Linked DNA regions of Bacillus pumilus. The main gene of each other region encodes a partner of the protein of the gene in region 2 in a complex. Links are inferred from orthologs where the notes say so. Each region holds a gene or a part of one and is shown on either strand. Other genes may lie near its edges.

Region 1 (12,246 bases), 1.1 Mb from region 2 along the record:
TATCCACAATGATAAATTTACTATGCATAAAGCCTTGATCATATTCATACACCTTTGCACCTGCTTCTAAAAGCTCAGGGAAGTATGAACGGGACGCATGGAAGACGATTCGTTTATCTGGATTTTTCGGTGCAATAATCCGTACGTCTACTCCGCTTAATGCAGCAATTTTCAGTGCAGACAAAATATCATCATCCGGCACAAAATATGGCGAAGCGATCCAAATAGACTTTTTGGCAGAGATAATCATGGAGAAAAAGAGATTTTTAATGACTTCCCACTGTTTATCAGGACCACCAGCGATCATTTGTACACCTTCTGTTGTGCTTTCAAGGTGACTGAAATCTTTAAAGTAGTCCACACCTGCACATCTTTCATTCGTCATATAGTACCAATCCTGCATGAAAATCTGCTGCAGATCACGAACAGCTTCACCTTTAATCATCAAATGCGTGTCACGCCAAAATCCATATTGTCTGCTTCTACCCAGATATTCGTCTCCAATGTTCAGCCCGCCAACAAACCCAACTTCTCCATCAATCACGACAATTTTTCGGTGATTTCGGAAATTGATTTTATTATTTAACAGGGGTAGTCTCACAGGTAAAAATGGAACGATCTGAACGCCAGCCTTTTCGAGGTCAGCAATATATTGACGTGAAAGCTTTAAGCTTCCTACATCGTCATATAAAAAGCGGACAATCACGCCGTTTTTCGCTTTATCAATGAGAATATCTTTTAATTCTTGTCCAAGGTCATCGTGGCGGAGAATATAATATTCTAAATGAATGTGATGTGTCGCTTTTTTGATTTCTTCAAATATATGAGAAAATGTTTCTTCTCCGTTGGTCAGGACTTTAGAGGACGTGCGATACGTAATAGGGGTATGTCCAAGTCTGTGAGCCAGCTTAAATAAGAGCTGCTGATGATCGCCCATATGCGTCATCTTCTCAATTGCTTCTCTATGAATATGTTCATCTTCCTGGATTAACTGTTCGTCTAGAATCGCTTTCTTTTCAAACAGCCTTCGCTTTTTGATATTGCGTCCAAAGAAAATGTAGAACAAAAAACCGAATAACGGAAAGCTGCCAAGCAGGACAAGCCACGTGATCGTTTGAGATGGATTTCGGTTTTCCAAGAATATGACAAACCCGATGAAGATAATCGATAAAGTGAATAGAACACTGACAGAACTTAATACACTTACCGCCAAATCTCCGGCAATTAATTGAATGACTAAATAAGCACCTATCGTAATGATAAGAAAAAATAGAACTTTGACTAAATTTCTCATTTCATTTTCTCCTTGCCGTTCTCTTTATTTACCTATTCATTCAGATAAAAAAGCCGATTCCTCTATAGAAATCGACTTTTGTTGGTTACGAGAAGTGCTGTTGAATCGTTTCAAGGGCATTTCCTTCGATAATCAGCTGACCGTATTCTTTCAGTCTGTAAATGCTGACCACTGATTCATGAGCATATTCAAGCAAAATGCTGAGCTTATTCTCCACTTGCTCATCTGACAAATCCTCGTGGAAGTCAACATATAGATAATAACGGTTTTCAAACGAATATAAACTTGTGGTAAAATCCTGCATATTTAATTGAGAAAGTGCAATCAAATCTTCAAAGTCATCCATTTTCAACACAAATTGAAGTTGAAGTTTTTTGTCCTTCTCATTATGGTCTTCTTGATCCTGCTCTTCTTTTTGAAAATCATCAAGTAGTGCGTCTAGACTTTCTTCATCTGTTTGATCTTTTTTATCTTCTGGAATCGGCAATTCGAGCTTTTGTCCATCTTTAGAAAGTTGGGCTTTCGTCACGACAATTTCAAGACCTTTGTCAAGTGCCTGCACTTGAATCCAAAGTGGTCCCTCAACTGCAAATTCTTCTTCTTCGTGCACTTCGTCCATTACTTCCCAAAACAGCTCTTCACTGCGTTCGCGATTATACCAAATCTCTTCACGGTCAAATCCGCGGTCTTCAATATCACCGTAGGAAATATAAAATTTTACTGTATGTTCATTTATTCTTTCGATTTCCATTTTGCCAACCTTCCCTTCTATATAAGATGTTGAAGGGACATACAAGCTCCCAATTAATAGTACTTTACTACACTTTACCCGTTCCGTCTACATGTTAACCTTTTAAAGAATTGAGGTATTGCTTCGTACTGTCTATTTTATGATAAAACATGAATAAAAGAAATAAAAACGCATTTTTTGCAGAGAAAACTTACAGAAACATATATTTGAATTGTCTTCATATATTGGTTGTACGAGCTCTATTAGACATGAGGTGAAATGGATGGAAACAGAGTGGCTCATATCCTTACTGATGATTATTGGCATCGATCTGATTTTAGGCGGTGATAACGCGTTGATCATTGCGATGGCTAGCCGCAGCTTGTCAAATGACAAACGCAATAAAGCCATATGGATCGGCACACTTTTGGCCGTGCTGATGAGAATTACAATGACAGGTGCCGCAGTTTATTTATTGACCATCCCTTATTTGCAATTTATCGGCGGACTTTTTCTCCTTTATATAGGATACAATTTGTTAATTGAACAAAAAAAAGAATCGATTCGTATTAAAAGCAGCGGCTCCCTTTGGCGTGCGGTACAGACCATTGTGATTGCCGACCTCTTTATGTCACTTGATAATGTGATTGCTGTTGCAGGAGCGGCAAAGGGCAACATGTTGCTGACTGCCTTTGGGCTGATGATTTCAGTACCGATTATTATTTGGGGAAGTAAGCTGATTCATGCGGCTTTAACCAAATTCCCGTTTCTTTTATACGGAGGAAGTGCTCTTTTGGCTTTTACTGGCGGTGAAATGATTGTTCGTGATGTGAAATTGAATGAATTTATGGCACAGCACGCAACTCTTGAATTGATGCTCCCTTTTTTAACAGTCATCATGGTCATTTTAGCCAGCCTGTTTTACGAACAAACGGCTGAAAACAAATAAAAAAAGCTGCCAAATGATCGGCAGCTTTTCGTTTTTTCTATTAGTTAGCAAGTCGCTGAGCTTCTCTGAGTTGGAATGTACGAACCGTTCTTGGAAGGAAACGTCTAATTTCATCTTCATTGTAGCCAACTTGTAGTCTTTTTTCATCCAAGATGATTGGACGTCTTAAAAGACCTGGATGCTCATTGATTAGTTTATACAATTGTTGAAGAGGCATTGTCTCAACATTCACATTTAGCTTTTGGAATACTTTTGAACGTGTTGAGATAATTTCATCTGTACCGTCTTCAGTCATTCGAAGAATTTCTTTAATTTCATCGATTGAAAGAGGCTCTGAAAAGATGTTTCTCTCTTGATACGGAATATTGTGTTCTTCTAACCACGCTCTTGCTTTTCTACATGATGTACAGCTTGGTGATGTGTATAATGTTACCATAAATCTTCACTCCTCAATTTGTAGAATGAATATTGATCTGTATTCTTAAATTAAAATTGTTCTAAATAAGTAATCTTTATAGTGATTATACTATAAAAAAGTAAGTGTGAACAGATTTTCTTGCAATTTTTGTGACAAAAACTAGACAATTTCATTCATTTTGTAGTGTTGCTTGATGTCTGAACATTCTCATTTAGTCGAGATGATCGAAAATATTTTTTTGTTTTCTATTTTCAATGACCTTTAATACATCATCAACATCTTCATACGACTGCCCATACCATTCCTCGTCTTTATACGTATGGATTCGTTCATAGGTCTTCCTCATAGCCTCCATCATTTCTTCCTCATTATCTATAAGAGGCGACCAATAAAGGATTTCCATGCGGTTCACTTCATTTGTTGCAAGTGACCTGCGTTTATAACCGATTGATTCTGCATGCTTGAAGTGCTCTCTTTGGTAAAACTTTAGGCGTTTTGCAGTATCTGCATCATCTTCATCTACAGGCTCAACCTCAAGCAAGATCGGTTTCTTTTTTTCCTTCAGCTTATGAATGAGCTTTGATCCGAGGCCTTCACCTCTTGCATCTCTGGAAACAAATAAATAATCAATAAAGATGAAATGATCAAATTCGTCGTACATCATCACATGATGAGGTCCTTCCTCCTTATGATAAACATCACTTCTTTCCTTTAATAAAGCTTCCATATGCTCTTTTGACTTCATTTCTTCTATCGGGAAGTATTCACTGAGCTTTTCATACCAATTCATGGATCCGCTCCTTATGATATCGTTAAGAATCACTTCCTTAGATATTCCCGATTTCCTGCTATTTAAACGCCTGTACTAGTAAGACGCAGAAAAGTCTCCTCTAGTTTCACTTTTTTTCAAACAACAGAAAAAAGTTTTATATCGAACGATTCATGAGTAATTGAAAACAGACAAACAGGATGAGTGTCATCCCAGTTTGAAACATGATGAAATAAAGATACTTTCTGCGGCGTGCTTCCTCTTTCTGATTGCTTAATTTCCGGTGAAGCATATATTCCACGGAAAAAGACGCAATGCCAATGAACACCATAAATATGAGCATCCACTGCACTCCATTTGGCTTTCTCAAAAAAGACGTTGAAAAAAGCATGAATACAATGAGAAAGTGAAAGAATGAATAGCGAAACGTCTTCCATATCGACATCTGATTTCCTCCTAGAACCCGTTTGTTGTTAACTAGAAATTACCATTATCGCATTCTTTTGTAAAATAAAAAAAGAAGCACTGACGTAGCAGCGCTTCTTCTCTCTTATGATTGTTTTGCCTGAAGCTCTTTGAATTCTTCCTCTGTGCAGCTCACAAAGTGGCCTGGCTTCACTTCACGGAACTCAGTGTTCGTTCCTTTGTGAACAGATGGATCATACTTGATTCGTTTGCGGTTACGCTCATAATCTGGATCTGGAAGCGGAATCGCAGATAGTAATGATTTTGTATATGGATGAAGCGGGTTTTCGTATAATTCATTCGCTGGTGCCAGCTCGACCAATTTCCCGAAATACATTACGCCAATGCGATCGCTGATGTATTTTACCATAGACAGGTCATGGGCAATGAATAAGTACGTTAAGCCTTTTTCTTCTTGAAGCTCTTTCATTAAGTTGACGACCTGTGCTTGGATCGACACATCTAATGCAGAGATTGGTTCATCGGCAATAATGAAATCTGGTTCAACCGCTAATGCACGGGCAATCCCAATACGCTGCCTTTGACCACCAGAGAATTCATGCGGGTACCTGTTTGCATGCTCTTTGTTCAAGCCAACAGTTTCAAGCAATTGGTACACACGCTCTTTACGTGCTTGCTTTGTTTTTGCTAGGTCATGAATATCGATGCCTTCTGCAATGATGTCTTCAACTTTCATTCTTGGATTGAGTGAGGCATATGGATCCTGAAAGATCATTTGCATTTTTCGATTAAATTGCTTCAGATCAGCAGTCGATTTTTTATCATGAACATTCTGTCCATTAAAAATAACCTCACCATCTGTTGCATTATACAAACGAATGATACTTCTTCCAGTAGTCGACTTACCGCAACCAGACTCACCTACTAGCCCCAAAGTTTCTCCTCTATAAATATCGAAGCTAACATCATCAACAGCTTTTACTTCATTTGGTTTGCCCACATTAAAATATTGCTTAAGATTATTCACCTGTAAAATAACATCTTTTTCACTCAATGTGATCCCCCCCTTTTTGCGCTTTAAATTGTCGCATTCTTTGCTTAATCGATTCAGGAGGTTCTACTTTGGGCGCATTAGGATGTAATAGCCATGTAGCTGCATAATGCGTTTCTGACACTTGATATAAAGGCGGCTGCTGTTCAAAATCGATTTTCATCGCATATTGATTTCTAGCAGCAAACGGGTCACCTTTTGGAGGATTTAGCAAGTCTGGCGGCGTACCAGGTATAGCAAATAATTTCTCCTCTTTTGCGTCCAGACTAGGCATAGAGCTTAATAATCCCCAAGTATAAGGATGCTGTGGGTTATAGAAAATCTCATCAACTGTACCAATCTCGACAATTTGACCACCATACATAACCGCTACACGATCAGCTACATTCGCAACGACCCCTAAATCATGCGTAATAAAGATAATCGATGTTTCAATTTTCTTTTGTAGATCCTTCATCAGTTCTAAAATTTGCGCTTGAATTGTAACATCTAACGCTGTTGTCGGCTCATCAGCAATTAATATTTTAGGATTACAAGCAAGAGCAATTGCCACCACAACCCTTTGTCTCATACCACCTGAAAATTGATGAGGATATTGCTTAAACCTTTGTTCAGGTTTTGGAATACCTACAAGGCTGAGTAGCTCAAGTGCTCTTTTTCTAGCTTCTTCTTTACTAGCATTTTGATGTTTTAAAATTGGTTCTATAATTTGTTTGCCAATTGTCATTGTAGGATTTAATGAGGTCATTGGATCTTGAAAGACCATTGCAATATCTTTCCCACGTATTTTTTGCATTTGTTTATCAGAAAGTTTTGTTAAGTTTTTGTCTTGAAACAAAATCTCGCCTTTTTTCACTTCAGAGTTAGATTTAGGAAGCAACCCCATGATTGATTTTGAAGTAACCGATTTTCCTGAACCAGATTCTCCAACAATGGCAAGCGTCTCACCTTTCTTTAATTCAAAATTCACACCTCTTATTGCCTTGACTTCACCAGCAAACGTGTGAAATGAGATATTTAAATCATTTACTTTTAGAATGGTTTCTTGTTTATTCATCATCATCACCGTCCCGTACTAATCTTTCATTTTTGGATCAAGTGCATCTCTCACACCGTCGGCAACAAGGTTAAAGACGATCATGATAACACTAATGATAATTGCCGGATAAACCATTTGATATGGGAAAGCAATCATTGATTTAAATCCGTCTTCAATTAGCGTCCCTAGTGAAGCTTGTGGCTCTTGGAGACCTAACCCAATAAAACTTAAGAATGCTTCGAAGAAAATTGCACTAGGAATGGTGAACATTGTATTAATAATCATCACACCTGTTAAGTTAGGCAACATGTGTTTAAAGATAATTTTAAAGTTGCTTAATCCCAAAGTTCTAGCGGCTAGTACATATTCCTGTTCTTTCAGCTTCATGACTTGGGCTCGTACAACCCTGGCCATACTGATCCACCCGGTAATACTTAGAGCAATAATAATTGGAATAATCCCTGGCTTTAAGACGAGAATCATTAATATGACAACGATCAAGTTGGGAATACCCATTAGAACCTCTAGAACACGTTGCATCGCATTATCAATTTTCCCGCCAAAATAACCAGAAATTGCACCATAAGCAACACCAATAATTAAATCGATCACAGCTGCAACAACAGCAATAAGCAGTGAGATTTGAGTTCCTTTCCACACACGTGTGAATAGATCTCTCCCAAGATTATCCGTACCAAACCAGTAGTAATGATCAATTCCTTTTTGTTCATAAGGGTTGACCACATCACCACTTTTCAGCGTTCTTTCCCCAGTAAATGGAAGGAAGCTAACATGCTCTAATCCTTGGATTCGAGGAGGTAGGTTCGCTTCAGACGTTGTCTGAGTACTAAAATCTTTACCACTAATTAATGGTCCGACGATAGCCATGAATACAATTAAAAATAAAATCACTAAACTTACAACTGCGGCTTTATTCTTTTTGATTCTAAGCCATGCGTCTTGCCAATAATTCAGACTAGGTTTCTCAATTTTTTCAGCAGAAAATGTATCAACACCAGCGGGTTCAAATAGACTTTTATCAATATTTTCTTCTTGCTGTTTCATCATTTGTTACCCCCTGCTACACGAATTCTCGGATCGATAATTCCATATAGAATATCGACAATAAATACAACCACAACAAAAAGAACGGCGAATAAAATTGTTGTTCCCATAATAACTGGATAGTCATTTACAGTAATAGCTTTAACAAACTGCTCACCAATTCCAGGAATTGAGAAGATTTTCTCTATTACGAGAGATCCCGTCATTAAACTAACAGTTAGTGGACCAAGAACTGTAACAACAGGGATCAACGCATTTCTCATTGCATGCTTAAATGCTAATTCGAAATAGCCTGCTCCTTTGGCCTTTGCTAGTAAAATATAATCTGTCTCAAGAACTTCAACCATTTCTGTTCGCATAAAGCGTGCACAAATGGAGATAGGGAACATAGCTAATGCTATTGTGGGCAAAATTGTATACTCGAATCCATTCCAAAATTGAGTTGGTAGTAAACCTAATTTCACCGCAATAAAGTACTGAAGTAATCCCGCGAATACAAAACTCGGTATTGATTTACCGATAACTGCCAAGAAAGTAGCAGAATAATCTATCCATGTGTTCTGCCTTAAAGCTCCAACTACTCCCAAGAAGATACCAACAATCGTTCCTATAATAATCGCTTGAAGGCCTAGGACAGCAGATGGTCCTACTCGGTATGAAAGAAGTTCTGTTACGGAGGTATTGTTGAATTGGAATGAAACACCTAAATCTCCAGTGAATGTATTAATCAAGTAGTGAAAGTATTGAATTGGAATAGGCTGATCTAGCCCATATTTTGCATTAAGTACAGCTTGTTGTGCTTCTGACAATTTTTGAGCATTAACAAAAGGAGAACCCGGAATGAGTTTCATTAAGAAAAAAGTGATTGAAACAATGATGAAGAGGGTAACGACCATGAAGCCAACCCGTCTAATTAAGTATTTCAGCATACTTGCACCTCCTGATAAAACTGACTTTTCTGTATATTTCGACATATTTCTTTCAGTGAAAAAGAGAGTATATTCAGAGAATACACTCTCTTTTCTATAAGATTGTTAATTATCCTTCAATTTTCATCCATTTGTAGCTGAATTCTGGTCCAACCTTGTGAATGACAAATCCTTTAACTTTGTTACTAATCAGATAATTAGTTGCTCTCTGATAGATTGGTGAAAGTCCTGCGTCATCTTGTAGTAATACTTTTTCAGCTTCTTGTAAAGCTTTCCAGCGTTCTTCAGGTTTAGCAGCTAACTTACCAGATGCATCTTTTAAGAGTTGATCATATTTCTTATTAGAGTATCCCATGTGGTTGTTCCCACCACCTGTGATAAATAAGTCAGAGAATGTGATCGGGTCAAGATAATCTGGGCCCCATCCAGCCATCTGTAGATCGTAATCCTCTTTCTTATCACGATCAATACGAGTAGCAAAAGGAACACTTTGAATATTAATATCTAAGCCAGGTAAAGTTTTCTCAAGCTGATCTTTAATGAAAGCTCCGATTGTTTTAGCAGTCTCAGAATCATCACCTAAGTAATTAAGCGTTACTTTAGACGTTCCTAATTCTTTTAGACCTTTTTCGAAAAGTTTCTTAGCTTCATCTTTGTTTGTTTCTAAGTATTTAGGCATTCCATCGCGGAAGTCTTTTCCGTTTTCATCATGTACAAAGTCTTTTGGAATTTGATAGTATGCAGCAACTGAACCATTCTGCAATACATCTTTTACAAACGCTTCTTTGTCAATTGCTGTTGCAATTGCACGACGAACATTTTCATTCTTTAATGATTTATTTCCTTGGTTCATTTTCAACCAGAACACAGTAGGTTCTAGTAATCTTTTCATTCGCTTATCACCTTCGTACTGAGAGATGATTGCAGGAGTTGATAATTTAGGTGTAATATCAGCTTCTCCAGCTTCGAATGCGTTAACTGCTGCTTGTGGATCTTTAGATACTTTAAAAGTAAGTTTTGTCATAGAGACATTCTTTTTATCCCAATATTCTTCATTCTTTTTGTATTCCCAAGTTGTTGCTTGTGGTCCATCCCAAGAAGAAAGTTCATACGGTCCATTGTATACAAGGTTCTTTGCAGTTTTCGCATATTTATCACCTTGTTCTTTAACGAACTTTTCATTCACTGGATAGAAAGTTGGGAATGAAAGTAGAGATTGGAAGTAAGGAATTGGTTTTTCAAGTGTGATTTGCAATTCTTTATCGCTTACAGCTTTAATTCCTAGTTCATCAGGCTTTGCTTTTTTGTTGTAAACCTTATCAGCATTTTTGATTTTACCAACCATCATATATGGGCCATACTCAGACTTTTGATCTGGATCTAAAGCACGTTGCCAAGCATAAACGAAGTCTTGAGCTTTAACTGGATCACCATTAGACCATTTGGCATCTTTTAGTTTAATGTTATAAACTGTTTTATCTTTGTTAGCTACTGGTTCGCCATCTGCCATACCAGGTACTAATTCTTCTTTATCATTGAATCGATACAAACCCTCAAAAACGTTATTCATAGTTGTGAAACTAATTGTATCGCTTGCTTGGATTGTATCCATTGCAGGCATTTCCTGTGATTCTAAAATTGTAGCCTCTTGTTTTGAATCTTTGGATGCAGTGCCCTTGTCGCTACTTTGTTTACCTGAACATGCAGATACAAAAATAGTCAGCACCAATAAAAAAACTAAAAGCAGTGAAAATTTAGACTTTTTCATCTAGTTGTTGACCTCCCCTTCATAAATGAACTACAGGAACTATTATACTAGCAAATAAGTAATTGTGCATTCATTTTTTTAAGAAAATTTTCATATTTCGATGATTTTTTAATAAATTTATTAAAAAATTGAAACAAATTGGGTATTTCCCTTTAATTTTGTGATCTGAAATACCTAATCAGAAGTAATCCTGTCTATACAATTGGCAATCTTCATGATTCATTGTAAACTGATATCAAGAATTTTGTTAAAACAACTGCTTAATTCCTTGTTTCGTTTTTCTTATATAGTGAAAGTCTCGAATTAAATGTTTTTATTGCTATTTTAGTACAGTAAAGTTTTAATGCACAGGAGTGATTGTTATCAGATTTTTTATTCTTTTAATTAGTTCTAATTGCCTTGTATTTATTTTAAGTTTCATTTTTTATGGGCACCTCTCTCTCTTAAGTATGATTAACATCACTTTTTATTTAGCATCGATCACTTTGCTAATATGGTTATCGTTAATCACTTTAAAAAGTGGTTTTTTTGATCAAACAGCTCACAGCTTTCGAAAGGTATTTGATTCATTAAACAAGCAAAAGGGCACTATTGACGATGATTTAAACAAACATTTATCATCATCTTTCCAAAGTAATTTTCCCTTCATGAAAATAATAGGTTTTAGCTTATTAATTGAAATGTTTATTCTGCTCTTCATTTATTATATATAGGCTTTGACTTTTGATTTTTGCTTCATTATAATGAATTCAATTATACTGTTGCGATGAAAAAGAAGAGTACATATATTCACCATTTATAGAGAGTCTGCGGTCGGTGCGAGCAGTCAATGGCATATATGGAATGGGCTTTGGAGCAGCTAACCGAACACTTTTGAAAGTAAGTAGGCTTAGACGGAGCAGTCTCCGATATCAACGTCTTGAGTGATTTCCATGTGAAATAACAAGGGTGGTACCACGGTTCATTCGTCCCTTTTCTGTTGAAAAGTGACGGGTGAGCCTTTTTATATTGAGGAAAAGAGGTTTTAGTATGACAAAGAAGACAATTTTTTCAGGCATTCAGCCGAGCGGTTCGGTCACATTGGGGAACTATATCGGAGCGATGAAGCAATTTGTCGATTTGCAACATGATTATCACGGATATTTTTGTGTCGTCGATCAGCATGCAATTACGGTGAGTCAGGACAGGCTAGCTCTTCGCCAAAATATTAGAAGCTTAGCAGCTCTTTATTTGGCAGTTGGACTTGATCCAGAGAAGGCGACATTGTTTATCCAATCAGAGGTACCTGCCCACGCCCAGGCAGGATGGATGCTTCAATGTGTTGCTTATATTGGGGAATTAGAGAGAATGACCCAATTTAAGGACAAATCCGCTGGTAAGGAAGCGGTTGTTTCAGGACTATTAACGTATCCTCCATTAATGGCTGGTGATATCTTATTATATGGTACTGATTTAGTCCCTGTCGGAGAAGATCAAAAGCAGCATCTTGAATTGACTAGAACGCTTGCTGAACGTTTTAACCGCAAATACAATGACATTTTCACTGTACCTGAAGTGAAGATTCCAAAAGAAGGCGCTCGGATTATGTCGTTAGCAGATCCAACGAAAAAGATGAGCAAATCCGATCCGAACCAAAAATCCTTCATTACTTTATTAGATGAACCAAAACAGCTTGAAAAGAAAATCAAAAGTGCTGTGACGGATTCAGAAGGCATCGTTAAGTACGACAAAGAGAACAAGCCCGGTATTGCGAACTTACTGACGATTTATTCTGTGTTAGGCAACATATCGATTGCAGAGCTTGAGCA
Region 2 (12,452 bases):
GCAGTCTGCAGCACACTTGTGACGAGCACATCGATGTCTTTTCCAATGTAATTGCGTCCTTCTTCGACCACAATCATCGTACCGTCATCTAAGTAAGCAACACCTTGGTTATGCTCTTTCCCATCTTTAATGACCTGTACCTTCATTTCTTCCCCAGGCAGCACAACCGGTTTCACCGCATTGGCTAGATCATTGATGTTTAACACTGCTACTTTTTGAAGTTCGCATACTTTATTTAAATTAAAATCATTTGTCACAACAACACCTGAAGTTAATTTAGCGAGCTTCACAAGCTTGCTATCAACCTCTTGAATGTCTTCAAAGTCACCCTCGTAAATTTCAACTTTGATATCTAATTCTTTTTGAATACGATTTAAAATATCAAGACCTCTTCGGCCTCTATTTCTCTTTAATACATCAGAAGAGTCTGCAATATGCTGTAATTCCTCGAGCACAAATTGAGGAATGACCATGACGCCTTCTAAGAATCCAGTTTGACAAATATCTGCGATTCTTCCATCAATGATAACACTTGTGTCTAAAATTTTCAGCTTTTTATCTTCTATTTCAGGTTCATCATCAGCTGCTCCTTTTTTCTTGGTGACCTTTGCAGATCGAGAGAACAGCCCCATCATTTCATCCTTCTTCTTAAACCCTACCTGAAATCCAAGGTATCCTAAAAAGAAAGCCAGGAAAATCGGAATAATGGTACCAAAAATATGATATGGGATATTGTTTAGCGGAATCACGTTTACAATAAGATATGCTAGAATAAGTCCAAATACTAATCCGAAACTTCCAGAAATAAGATCAGGAAGAGGCGCCTTTAATAGAGAATCCTCGATCCATTTCACCCAATTAACCACATAACCTGTGCACCATTTGCCGATGATTAAGAACACAGCGGCTCCTATTAGTGCTGAAGAGTAAGCATTTGTAATGAAAGGTATGTCCTTTACATTTAACAGCAGAAATAACTCTGGAATGATAAAAATCCCTACAACTGCACCAAAAATGATAAAAAACGCCTGAACGATTCTTTTTAACATACCTTCACCTCCTTTATTATTCATCTGTCAATCCACCCTCACCTGACATTGATATATGTTTAAGTTTCCTATCGTGTTCAACAGAAAACAAAAGCATCATTAATATACCCATATTCATCCATTTTTAACCGTATTGAGAGAAAATTTCTCTTCTTACAGCTGTCGATCGATATAATGTTTTTCTTGCAACCTTTTTAATCCTTTTTTTATCTTTTTCGCTCTTACTTCTCCAATTCCTTCTACTTCATCCAAATCTTGTACATCCGCTTCCATAATTCGATCTAACACACCGAATGCTTCAACCACGTTTTCGACGATTGGCATAGGCAGTCTAGGGATTTTGTGAAGCAATCTGTAACCTCTTGTGTACACATATTCGTCAATATTTGTAGAAGCTGGATAGCCTAGTAACTTGTACAGAATGGAATCATCTAAAAGCTCAAAGCTAGACATATCTTGGAGCTGTTTAAGCAGAACATATGGATCTTTAATCTTTTCTTTCACGTAATCTTTAATAAATAAAGCCGCTTCCTGCTCCATATCTGTAATCAGTTCATTGACTTGCAGACGGATCAAATGTCCTTCAGTTCCAAGCTCTTTGATATACATATTGATTTCATTTTTGATTCTAAGCACCATCTCGTAACGATGCAGCACGGATAATACATCACCAAAGGTCACAAGCTCTTCAAATTCCAGGGCGCTTAACGCAGAAATGGCGTGATCTAAAATGGTTTTATATTTCTCAAGTGTTTGTATGGCTTGGTTAGCCTTCGTTAAAATAAAGCCAATATCTTTCAGCGTGTAACGACGATTTCCTTGGTATAAGGTAATGACGTTCCTCCGTTCAGAAATTGCAATGATTAAACAGCCAGTCTGCTTCGCTACACGTTCAGCAGTACGGTGCCTCATGCCCGTTTCCGATGAATGGATGGTCGCATCTGGCATAAGCTGTGTATTCGCATACAAGATCTTTTGACCAGAATCGCTTAAAATGATGGCTCCATCCATCTTCGCCAATTCATATAAGTGTGCTGGGGAGAAGGCAGAATTAATGTGAAATCCTCCATCGACAACACTCTTCACTTTGTCGTTATAACCAACAACAATTAGCCCGCCAGTATTGGCCCTCAGGACGTTTTCGATCCCAGCCCGAAGAGGTGTCCCTGGTGCCACAAACTGTACGATATCTAAGAGATCGAGTTCTCTCGCTCCTTTTTTCTCTTTTTCCATTTCTATGATCCCCCTAGTGAAATTCGAAGTGCCTCCGCTACATTTTCTACACCGACTAACTCAATCCCTCTCGGCTTTTTCCATCCATCTATATTTGCCTGAGGAATAAACATTCGTTTAAATCCTAGTTTCGCAGCTTCCTGCACACGCTGTTCAATTCTTGATACTCTTCTGACTTCTCCCGTCAGGCCGACCTCTCCTATAAAGCAATCCGCTTGATGCGGCGCTGCGTCTTTAAAGCTTGATGCAATGCTGACCGCAATGGCCAAGTCAATTGCTGGTTCGTCAAGCTTCACACCGCCTGCGACCTTTAAATACGCATCCTGGTTTTGCAGAAGCAGTCCAACACGTTTTTCTAAAACCGCCATGAGTAGTGACACTCGATTATGATCAAGACCAGTGGCCATTCTACGCGGATTTCCGAAGCTTGTCGGTGAAATTAATGCTTGTATCTCGACTAGAACAGGTCTTGTTCCTTCCATTGAGGCTACGACACACGAACCCGATACACCTGCCGAACGTTCTTCTAAGAAAATTTCGGATGGGTTTAATACTTCCGTGAGCCCTTCCTCTCTCATTTCAAAAATCCCTAGTTCATTCGTCGAGCCAAATCGGTTTTTCACCGCACGTAAGATACGAAACGTATGATGACGCTCGCCTTCAAAATAAAGAACCGTGTCCACCATATGCTCTAAAAGACGTGGGCCTGCGATCGAGCCTTCTTTGGTCACGTGACCAACGATAAAAATTGGAATCCCATTTGTCTTTGCAATCTTCATCAGCTGTGCTGTACATTCTCTCACTTGAGATACAGACCCAGGAGCTGACGTAATATCGCTTTGATAAACGGTTTGAATCGAATCCACCACGACAAAAGCGGGTTTCATCTCTTGTATAGCAGACGTTATATACTCCATATCGGTTTCAGCCAAAACATGTAAAGAGGTGCTTTTTATGCCGAGGCGGTCCGCTCTTAGCTTCGTTTGTTTAATGGACTCCTCACCAGATATGTATAATACATTCTGATTTTTATCTGAGAGCTGTGCTGATACTTGTAATAATAAAGTGGACTTCCCAATCCCAGGATCTCCGCCAATGAGAACAAGAGAGCCTTTGACAATTCCACTTCCTAATACTCGATTAAATTCTTCTAAATTCGTTTTGATTCGGGGTTCATCTGATGTTTCAATTGCAGATATAGGTGAAGGTTTTTGAATGGTTTGAACAGAATGGTTAAAAGCGCTTCGACGGTTTGCTGGCTCTTTACGAACGACCTCTTCTGTCATACTGTTCCACGTGCCGCAGCCTGGACATTTCCCCATCCATTTGGCTGACTCATAACCGCACGATTGGCATATAAATTTTGATTTCGTCTTAGCCATAGATTGAAGAATACAACTCCTTATACTGGTCAGAAAATAAGTAAAGGGAGGCATACAGCTTACTGGTATGCCTCACACTTTTGTCTTACTATATTAGTTCGTAGCAGCCGTCGTTTTTACGACAATTTCTCCATCTTCCACATCTAATACAATTTGTTGACCTTTTTCAATATTACCCTTCAGAAGCTCCTCAGAAAGTCGATCCTCCACATGCTTTTGAATCGCTCTTCTTAACGGACGCGCACCGTACTCAAGGTCTACACCTTCATCAGCAATCTTCGCTTTTGCTGCTTCTGTCAATTCAATTGAAAGGTCTTGTTCTTTTAATCGTTTCGTCAATTGATCAGACATGAGAGACACAATCTCTTTTAGATGTTTCTTTTCAAGTGAATGGAAGACAATGATTTCATCAATACGGTTGATGAATTCTGGTCTGAACGCACGTTTCAACTCGCCCATCACTTTGCCTTTCATATCCTTGTAATTTTGACCTTCATCCTGCACGTTAAAGCCAACATATTTATTTCGCTTCAGTTCACTAGCTCCAACGTTGGATGTCATGATCAAAATCGTATTTCTAAAGTCAACAGTACGCCCTTTAGAATCAGTCAGACGACCATCTTCTAATACTTGAAGTAAGATGTTGAATACATCTGGATGCGCCTTTTCAATCTCGTCTAAAAGCACAACAGAATAAGGTTTTCTTCTCACTTTTTCAGTCAGTTGTCCGCCTTCTTCATAGCCAACATAGCCAGGAGGTGACCCAACAAGTCTAGATGTAGAGTGTTTCTCCATGTATTCTGACATATCAATACGGATCATCGCTTCTTCATCACCGAAAATAGACTCTGCGAGTGCTCTTGCAAGCTCCGTTTTACCAACCCCTGTTGGGCCTAAGAAGATAAATGAGCCAATTGGACGTTTTGGATCTTTTAGTCCAGCACGCGCACGTCTCACAGCTTTTGCTACAGCGACAACTGCTTCATCCTGCCCAATTACACGAGAATGGAGTAATTGTTCCATATTTAGAAGCTTATCTGTTTCGGTTTGGGCAATTTTTGAAACAGGCACTCCCGTCCAGCTAGAGACAACCATTGCGATATCATCCACTGATACCTCTGAATTCTCCTGTCCTTGCTTTTCTTTCCAAGATTTCTTTGTGACCTCTACCTTTTCACGCAGACGCTGCTCTGTATCGCGAAGAGAAGCTGCTTTTTCAAATTCCTGACTTTGAACAGCCGCATCTTTTTCCTTGCGTACTTCATCCAGCTTTTGCTCTAGTTCTTTTAGGTTAGGCGGTGTTGTGAAAGAACGTAAGCGGACTTTCGAACCTGCCTCATCAATTAAATCAATCGCCTTATCTGGAAGGAAACGATCAGAAATATAACGGTCAGACAGCTTCACTGCCGCCTCAATCGCTTCATCTGTAATGGACACACGGTGATGTGCCTCATAACGATCTCTAAGTCCTCTTAAGATTTGAATACTCTCATCAACTGATGGCTGATCTACTTGAATTGGCTGGAAACGTCGTTCAAGCGCAGCATCCTTTTCAATATATTTACGGTACTCATCTAATGTTGTCGCCCCGATACATTGAAGCTCTCCACGTGCTAAGGATGGTTTTAGAATATTAGATGCGTCAATCGCACCCTCTGCTCCACCAGCACCAATCAGTGTATGAAGCTCATCAATGAAGAGAATGATATTTCCTGCCTGGCGAATTTCGTCCATGACTTTTTTCAAACGATCCTCAAATTCACCACGATATTTTGTTCCCGCTACAACGGTTCCCATATCAAGCGTCATCACTCGTTTATCGCGTAGAATTTCAGGCACTTCATTATGAATAATTTGCTGTGCAAGACCTTCAGCGATGGCTGTTTTACCAACACCAGGCTCACCAATCAGCACCGGGTTGTTTTTTGTTCTTCTGCTTAGGACCTCAATGACACGCTGAATTTCTTTGCTTCGTCCAATGACAGGGTCCAAGCTGTCTTCTTTCGCAATCGCTGTTAAATCTCTTGCTAAGCTATCTAATGTTGGGGTATTTGCATTGCTGTTAGAGCCAGCGGCAGATGCACCTGTTTCATTACTGCCAAGCAGCTGCAGGACTTGCTGACGTGCTTTATTTAAGCTCACACCGAGGTTATTTAAAACGCGGGCTGCTACACCCTCTCCCTCGCGAATAAGACCTAAGAGAATATGTTCTGTCCCTACATAGGAATGACCGAGCTTTCTTGCTTCATCCATTGAAAGCTCAGTGACCTTCTTCGCTCTAGGCGTATAATGAGGAATAGCTTGAGACACCTCTTGCCCTCTTCCAATCAAGCTTTCGACTTCTTTTTGGATTTTATCTGAAACAAGGCCCAGTGCTTCTAACGCTTTTGCGGCGATGCCCTCACCCTCACGTACTAGACCAAGTAAAATGTGTTCAGTACCAATGTTCTTATGGCCTAGGCGAATGGCTTCTTCTTGTGCAAGTGCTAATACCTTTTGAGCTCTTTCAGTGAATCTTCCAAACATCATATCGTTTCATCCTCCTGTCCATTCCTATGCATTTCTAAACGCAGTCTTTCTCTAATAATTGCTGCTCGTTTTATGTCTCGTTCATTTGGCTCCAAAGCTCCTCCAGAATATTGTTGAAGAAAGCCAGGCTGTGTCAAAATCATGAGTTCATTCATTATATTACTTGAAAGCCCCTTAATGATACCTAAATCAATTCCAAGGCGCACATCTGACAGACATTTTGCTGTTTCCTTTGATTCAATCATGCGACAATTGGACAAAATCCCTAAGGACCGGTACACTCTGTCCTCAAGTTCAATCTTAGATGTTTGATATAACGCTTTTCGTGCAGATCGCTCTTGTTCAATAAGCTGCGCGGTCACGCTATTTAAATCATCTACAATATCTTCTTCTGATTGACCAAGTGTCATTTGATTTGAAATTTGAAAGATGTTCCCTATTGCTTCGCTGCCTTCACCATAAATTCCTCTGACTACAAGACCTAATTGATTAATCGCAGGAATAATCCGATTCATTTGTCTTGTGAGGGCTAAAGCGGGTAAATGCATCATGACTGATGCCCTAATACCTGTACCTACATTCGTTGGACAGCTTGTTAAGTATCCTCGCTTTTCAGAAAATGCATAATCCACTTGCTCCTCAATCCAGTCATCTATCTGGTTAGCTGCTTTTAATGCATTGGCTAGTTGGAATCCTGGGAATAAGCATTGGATCCGAATATGGTCTTCTTCATTCAGCATCACACTGATTTCCTCATTTTCAGACAGCAAACAACCGCCAAATCTTGATTCTGCTAAGTTTGGGCTGATCAAATGCTTTTCAACAAGTACCCTCTTTGCTAAAGGCTGCGTTTCATTCATTCGAATTAGAACAAAGTTTCCGATGTCCTTTACTTCCTGGCTAGCAAACTTTTGCTCAAATTGCTGGAGAACAGCTTCAGCCTCTTCCTGAGAAAACTGAGTTGGGAAACGAACATGCTCTAGGTTGCGTGCTAGCCTGATTCGACTGCTTAGAACAATGTCACTTTCGGGTCCTTTTTGTTTCATCCATTGACTTAAAGCGTCTTGAATAAAATGCTGGAGCGACATGTTGTTAATCTCCCTCCCTCTGCTGAGATTGCTCATGCTCTAATGCACGAATTTGATCTCGAACTTCCGCTGCTTTTTCGAACTCTTCTTGTTCAATTAACTGCTTCAGTTCTTGCTGCATCAACTCAAGTTTCCGGCGCACATGAAGACTGCCGGCAATCCGTTTAGGCACCTTTCCATTATGGACTGTATTTCCACTATGGACTTTCCGTAAAACAGGGTTCAAATACTGATCAAACGAACGATAGCATTCTGCACAGCCAAAACGGCCTGTTTTTCTGAATTGTTGAAAGGTTAAGCCACACTTAGGACATTGATCCACTTCTCTTGCTTCTTGAAAAATAGATGATCCCTTATTCGCACTTGTCGTAAAGCTAGGATCAATATTCAATAAACCCGATAATAAGTTGTGAATAGAGAAACCTTGGTTTCCACTCATAGCATATGAATCACTGTTTTCTTTTGCACATTGTTCACATATGTGCATTTCTTGTTTTTCTCCATTTATAACTTTCGTAAAGTGAAAAGTGGCTGGTCTCTCATTGCATTCTTGACAAATCAATCTTTTCACCCGCTTTACTTTAATTTCAAAGCATTTAACATCGCTTTCATCATCCGAGCCCGCAATTCATCACGTTCAGGTAAATCAATGTGCAAAACAGAACGGTCCATGACACTGATCATCATCTTTGCTTCTCTTTCAGATAAAATGTTATTTTCGACAAGACGCATGATGATATGATCAGAGGCAGCTTGTGATAAACGATGATATATTTGGGAAATAATATTGTTCAATAAGTCGACTTCATCATTCATTTTGACTTTAATGATGCGGATATAGCCACCGCCGCCACGCTTACTTTCAACGATGTAGCCTCTCTCGCTCGTGAAGCGTGTATTGATAACATAGTTAATTTGTGAAGGTACGCATTGAAACTTATCTGCAATTTCATTGCGCTTAATTTCTAATATTTCTCGACCATTCTGATCCAAGACTTCTTTCAAGTACTGCTCGATGATATCAGAAATATTTTGTGCCACTCCGCCTCCTCCTCCATTGACTTTGACTATATTTGACTTTAATCTTACTATAAATTTTTTCGGTCGATTTTTCAAGATAATCGCTCAACTAAGAATATTATTTCCACATTTATATGGTGTCAAACCTCTTAAAAAAACAAAAAAGACCAGTTCCAAATGGAACTGATCCTTATACAAGCTTGGCGGCGTCCTACTCTCACAGGGGGAGACCCCCAACTACCATCGGCGCTGAAGAGCTTAACTTCCGTGTTCGGTATGGGAACGGGTGTGACCTCTTCGCTATCGCCACCAAACCTGATGGAGGAGGTCGCGGGTTCGAGTCCCGTCCGGACCGCCATTTTTAAAAAGAATACATGGCTCGGTAGCTCAGTTGGTAGAGCAACGGACTGAAAATCCGTGTGTCGGCGGTTCGATTCCGTCCCGAGCCACTTTTATAAAAAAATATTGATAGTATGGCGGTTGTGGCGAAGTGGTTAACGCACCAGATTGTGGCTCTGGCACTCGTGGGTTCGATTCCCATCAATCGCCCCATACATATTTGCGGGTGTAGTTTAGTGGTAAAACCTCAGCCTTCCAAGCTGATGTCGTGGGTTCGATTCCCATCACCCGCTCCATTTGTATATCCAATCATGGGCCTGTAGCTCAGCTGGTTAGAGCGCACGCCTGATAAGCGTGAGGTCGGTGGTTCGAGTCCACTCAGGCCCACCATGATATTCCGCAGTAGCTCAGTGGTAGAGCTATCGGCTGTTAACCGATCGGTCGTAGGTTCGAGTCCTACCTGCGGAGCCAAATGGAGAAGTACTCAAGTGGCTGAAGAGGCGCCCCTGCTAAGGGTGTAGGTCGCGCAAGCGGCGCGAGGGTTCAAATCCCTCCTTCTCCGCCATTTATCTGGCCCGTTGGTCAAGCGGTTAAGACACCGCCCTTTCACGGCGGTAACACGGGTTCGAATCCCGTACGGGTCATTTTTAAAAGAGGTCTTGTCAAAGATCTCTTTTTTATTTTCTCCAAAAAAGAAAGACCGCCATAATAACGGTCTTTTTTTACATGTTCATGGAATAGATCGTATAAGACAAGTAAGTTGCAAAGAATCCCCATAACACATAAGGAATGAGTAAAATTGGAACGACTTTGCTTAGTTTACGCGAGACGATCACAAGAGCAAGTGCTGTCAGTGCGACAAGCAGGCAATCAATCGTAGCGGCAAATAAATCTTTTTGTGTAAATTGAAAAAAACTAAAGGCTTGATTAAATACATAATTTAAAAGAAAAAGAATCCAAAATGGTAAAGTGATTTTTTGAAATCCATATTTTCCATAAATGATCGCTGCGGACAACGAGATGAGAGCAAATAAGACAGCCCATACAGCACCAATTACACCACCACTTGGTGTCCATTCCGGTTTATTTAATGCATCATACCACTCTCTGTCAATCGGAAACAGGAATCCCGCCACAGAGAATAATGCGTATGTAATAAAGAAAACAATCACTGCCCAAATGATACTTTTTCTTGCCATTAGAATCTCCTCCAATCAAATTCACTCTTAAAGTGATTTCCCAATTATTACATGATATAAACATGAAGCCCCCATTATGAGGGGACTAATGATTTTCTTCTGTATAAGGTTCTTCTTCGTACGGCTTCAAATCACCAAATACGGTCATGACGCCTTCTTCGTCCAATGCTTCTTCATAAGCTTCGTGGGCTTTATTTGGATATACCTTGCTTGCTTTTCCCTCAATATCAGCAGCTGCGAATCCCTCATAGTCTTCGACATAATCTTCATCTTCTGATTGTGTATACACATCATCGTATGTCAATGGAGGAAATTCCATATCGGACGGCGTATCAGAATTTCCGTACCGTTCTACGTCTTGATATGCATCTTCACCATCGTATGCCGCACTTTCTTCATTTTCAAATTGACCTGAGGGCGGACTTAATAAATCCTCTTCAATCGGACGGTTTTGTGAAACGGTTTGTTCTTTTGAATGTTCTGTGCATGTGACGGCACTAGGCAAGGCTTCTAAACGTTCCTTTGGGATAGGGGCTTTACAGACCTTGCACTGGCCATAAGAGCCGTCTGTGATGGCTTGAAGTGCTTCATTGATGTCTAACAGATGTTCATGTTCCAAACTGTTTAATGCAATATCTTTCCCGCGTTCGAACAGTTCTGTCCCTTGATCACCTGGGTGATTATCATAGGCTGACAGATCTCCGACAGAATCATAAGGAAATGATACTTTTTGTTCATCGTCATGGCTTTTGGCTTCGAGTTCATGCTTTTCATCGAGAAGTCGCTGCTTCAAATGATGTAATTCGTCTTTAGACAACAAAGCGATCATCCTTTCATATCAAACATAATGTTAGTATGAGCAATTTTATCTGTAAGACTAGTTCCAATTTGAAGCAATTCCTCATGAAAAAACGCCTGCGGCTGGGGCAGGCGTTCTTTGTTAAGCAATATAGTATTGTAAGATCAAAGCGATTGTTAGCAGAAAACCGAAAAATGTATTGGTTTGAGCTGTCGATTTCATGGCATTCATTAATTCAATTGGTTTTTCTTTTTGCTTAAATTCTTTGATAGCTGTATATGCTTTTGGGACACTGAGTAAAACAAGAAGACTCCAAAGGCCGACAATATCTGTGAAGATATAAACAAAAATAAGTACATATGAGATCAAAAACATGGAAAGTAAAATGTTCACTGCCGCTTTTCGTCCAGCAAGGATAGCAAGTGTTTTTCGTCCATTTTCTTTATCACCGTCTAAATCGCGGATATTGTTCGATAGTAAGATGGCACCAACTAAAATTGAAATTGGTAATGAGACGAGAACAGCTTTTGACGTCAGTGTGCCTGTTTGAATATAGAAACTGATCAGAATAATTCCTAGTCCCATAAAGGCACCTGACACAAGTTCTCCAAACGGTGTATATGCAATAGGAACAGGACCGCCTGTATAGAAATAGCCTGCTGCCATACAAATGAGTCCTATCAGTGCAATCCACCAGCTAGACATCATGCAAATGTATACTCCTAGTAGTAAGGAAAGCGCAAATAGTGCATAAGCGAGGCCGAGAACTGTTTTTGGCTTTACACCATTTCTGACAATGGCGCCGCCGATACCGACAGATTTCTCGTTGTCCAATCCGCGAACAAAATCAAAGTATTCATTAAACATGTTTGTTGCGATTTGGATAAACATAGATGCAAATAGCATAGCTAAAAATAGCCCAACATGTATTTGACCACTTGGAAGTGCTAGAACAGTTCCTAAAGTAACGGGAATAAATGCTGCTGTTAATGTATGCGGTCGTAGTAAATTCCACCAAATCCGCCAGTTCTTATCAGGCTTAATCGGTGAAAGCTGATCTGATATCGATTGATGCTGCATAAAATATACTCCTTTAAATAAAAAAATACGTACACGTCCAAATTCCAGTTTAGCAAAGTTCAAAAAGGTGTCAATATATTGATGCGATGAATCCAGAAAAAGATGTTTGCTAATCGTTACCATATCGAGAGAAAGCTTGATCTTAAAACAAGACTTTCCATTTTTCTTATAGATGCTCTCGTTTCAAGAAGCGGGAGCGAAAAAATCTAGAAAGCGTGATATAATAAGGATTCGAGGTTTTAAAAGCTGTTTTCTTTACTAAGTTCATCTGTTAAGGTTTATAATAGAAAAGCAGGTCATTCGACATATTCGAATGTTCACGTATTTTTTCATGATGGTTTTATTTTTTATGTTATTTCATGGATTTTGGAGGAATGTATCATGGTGACAACAGTGCAAAGTACTTTCCGGCAGGAAGCGCTTGCGACATTAGAAGAAGCGAATAACGTCAACCATGCTGTTTTGATAAGCTACTCCAGAAGAGTTGACGATCTGGATCCTCTTGCCTTTTTCCAAAGCGGCGAAGCGGATTTTTTAGGCGAGCGCTTTTTTTGGTCTGATCCAGAAAGCCAAATGATATTTTCTGGACTTGGCAGAGCGGCCGTTATTAAATCATCTGAGCAAGGTAAGGAACGATTTGATACAGTCCATCAAGAATGGGAACAGCTGAAGCAGCACATGTTCCATTTTCATGATGAGAAGGAGTTAAGGCAAGCGGCTGTTGGTCCGCTTTT

Evidence for each region.
Region 1: the proteins of clpC (region 2) and mecA are in contact, whole or in part, in a solved structure (PDB 3PXG), measured with the Bacillus subtilis proteins. The link is inferred for Bacillus pumilus from one-to-one orthologs.

What each region holds. Positions count from the first base shown.
Region 1 is NZ_CP047089.1:2,217,673-2,229,918, reverse strand. What follows is about bases 213-3,124. They hold mecA (adaptor protein MecA), read right to left. Parts: upstream 2,046-3,124; coding sequence 1,380-2,045; downstream 213-1,379. Other genes in these bases: spxA (transcriptional regulator SpxA), read right to left, coding at 3,014-3,124; GPS65_RS10910 (TerC family protein), read left to right, coding at 2,308-2,973; cls (cardiolipin synthase), read right to left, coding at 213-1,294. Outside these bases: more of cls, read right to left, coding at 1-212; more of spxA, read right to left, coding at 3,125-3,409; GPS65_RS10900 (GNAT family N-acetyltransferase), read right to left, coding at 3,603-4,181; GPS65_RS10895 (hypothetical protein), read right to left, coding at 4,318-4,605; GPS65_RS10890 (ABC transporter ATP-binding protein), read right to left, coding at 4,711-5,622; GPS65_RS10885 (ABC transporter ATP-binding protein), read right to left, coding at 5,633-6,694; opp3C (oligopeptide ABC transporter permease), read right to left, coding at 6,713-7,741; opp3b (oligopeptide ABC transporter permease), read right to left, coding at 7,741-8,670; GPS65_RS10870 (peptide ABC transporter substrate-binding protein), read right to left, coding at 8,780-10,438; GPS65_RS10865 (DUF3899 domain-containing protein), read left to right, coding at 10,888-11,151; trpS (tryptophan--tRNA ligase), read left to right, coding at 11,468-12,246. UniProt on the Bacillus subtilis protein: Enables the recognition and targeting of unfolded and aggregated proteins to the ClpC protease or to other proteins involved in proteolysis. Acts negatively in the development of competence by binding ComK and recruiting it to the ClpCP protease.
Region 2 is NZ_CP047089.1:3,290,653-3,303,104, reverse strand. The notes cover bases 3,476-6,593. They hold clpC (ATP-dependent protease ATP-binding subunit ClpC), read right to left. Parts: upstream 6,194-6,593; coding sequence 3,758-6,193; downstream 3,476-3,757. Other genes in these bases: GPS65_RS16460 (protein-arginine kinase McsB), read right to left, coding at 6,190-6,593; radA (DNA repair protein RadA), read right to left, coding at 3,476-3,664. Outside these bases: GPS65_RS16480 (PIN/TRAM domain-containing protein), read right to left, coding at 1-1,049; DNA integrity scanning diadenylate cyclase DisA, read right to left, coding at 1,203-2,282; more of radA, read right to left, coding at 2,285-3,475; more of GPS65_RS16460, read right to left, coding at 6,594-7,281; GPS65_RS16455 (protein-arginine kinase activator protein McsA), read right to left, coding at 7,286-7,843; GPS65_RS16450 (CtsR family transcriptional regulator), read right to left, coding at 7,858-8,322; GPS65_RS16405 (TspO/MBR family protein), read right to left, coding at 9,363-9,839; GPS65_RS16400 (TraR/DksA C4-type zinc finger protein), read right to left, coding at 9,925-10,659; GPS65_RS16395 (1,4-dihydroxy-2-naphthoate polyprenyltransferase), read right to left, coding at 10,780-11,718; GPS65_RS16390 (isochorismate synthase), read left to right, coding at 12,100-12,452. UniProt on the Bacillus subtilis protein: Competence gene repressor; required for cell growth at high temperature. Negative regulator of comK expression. May interact with MecA to negatively regulate comK.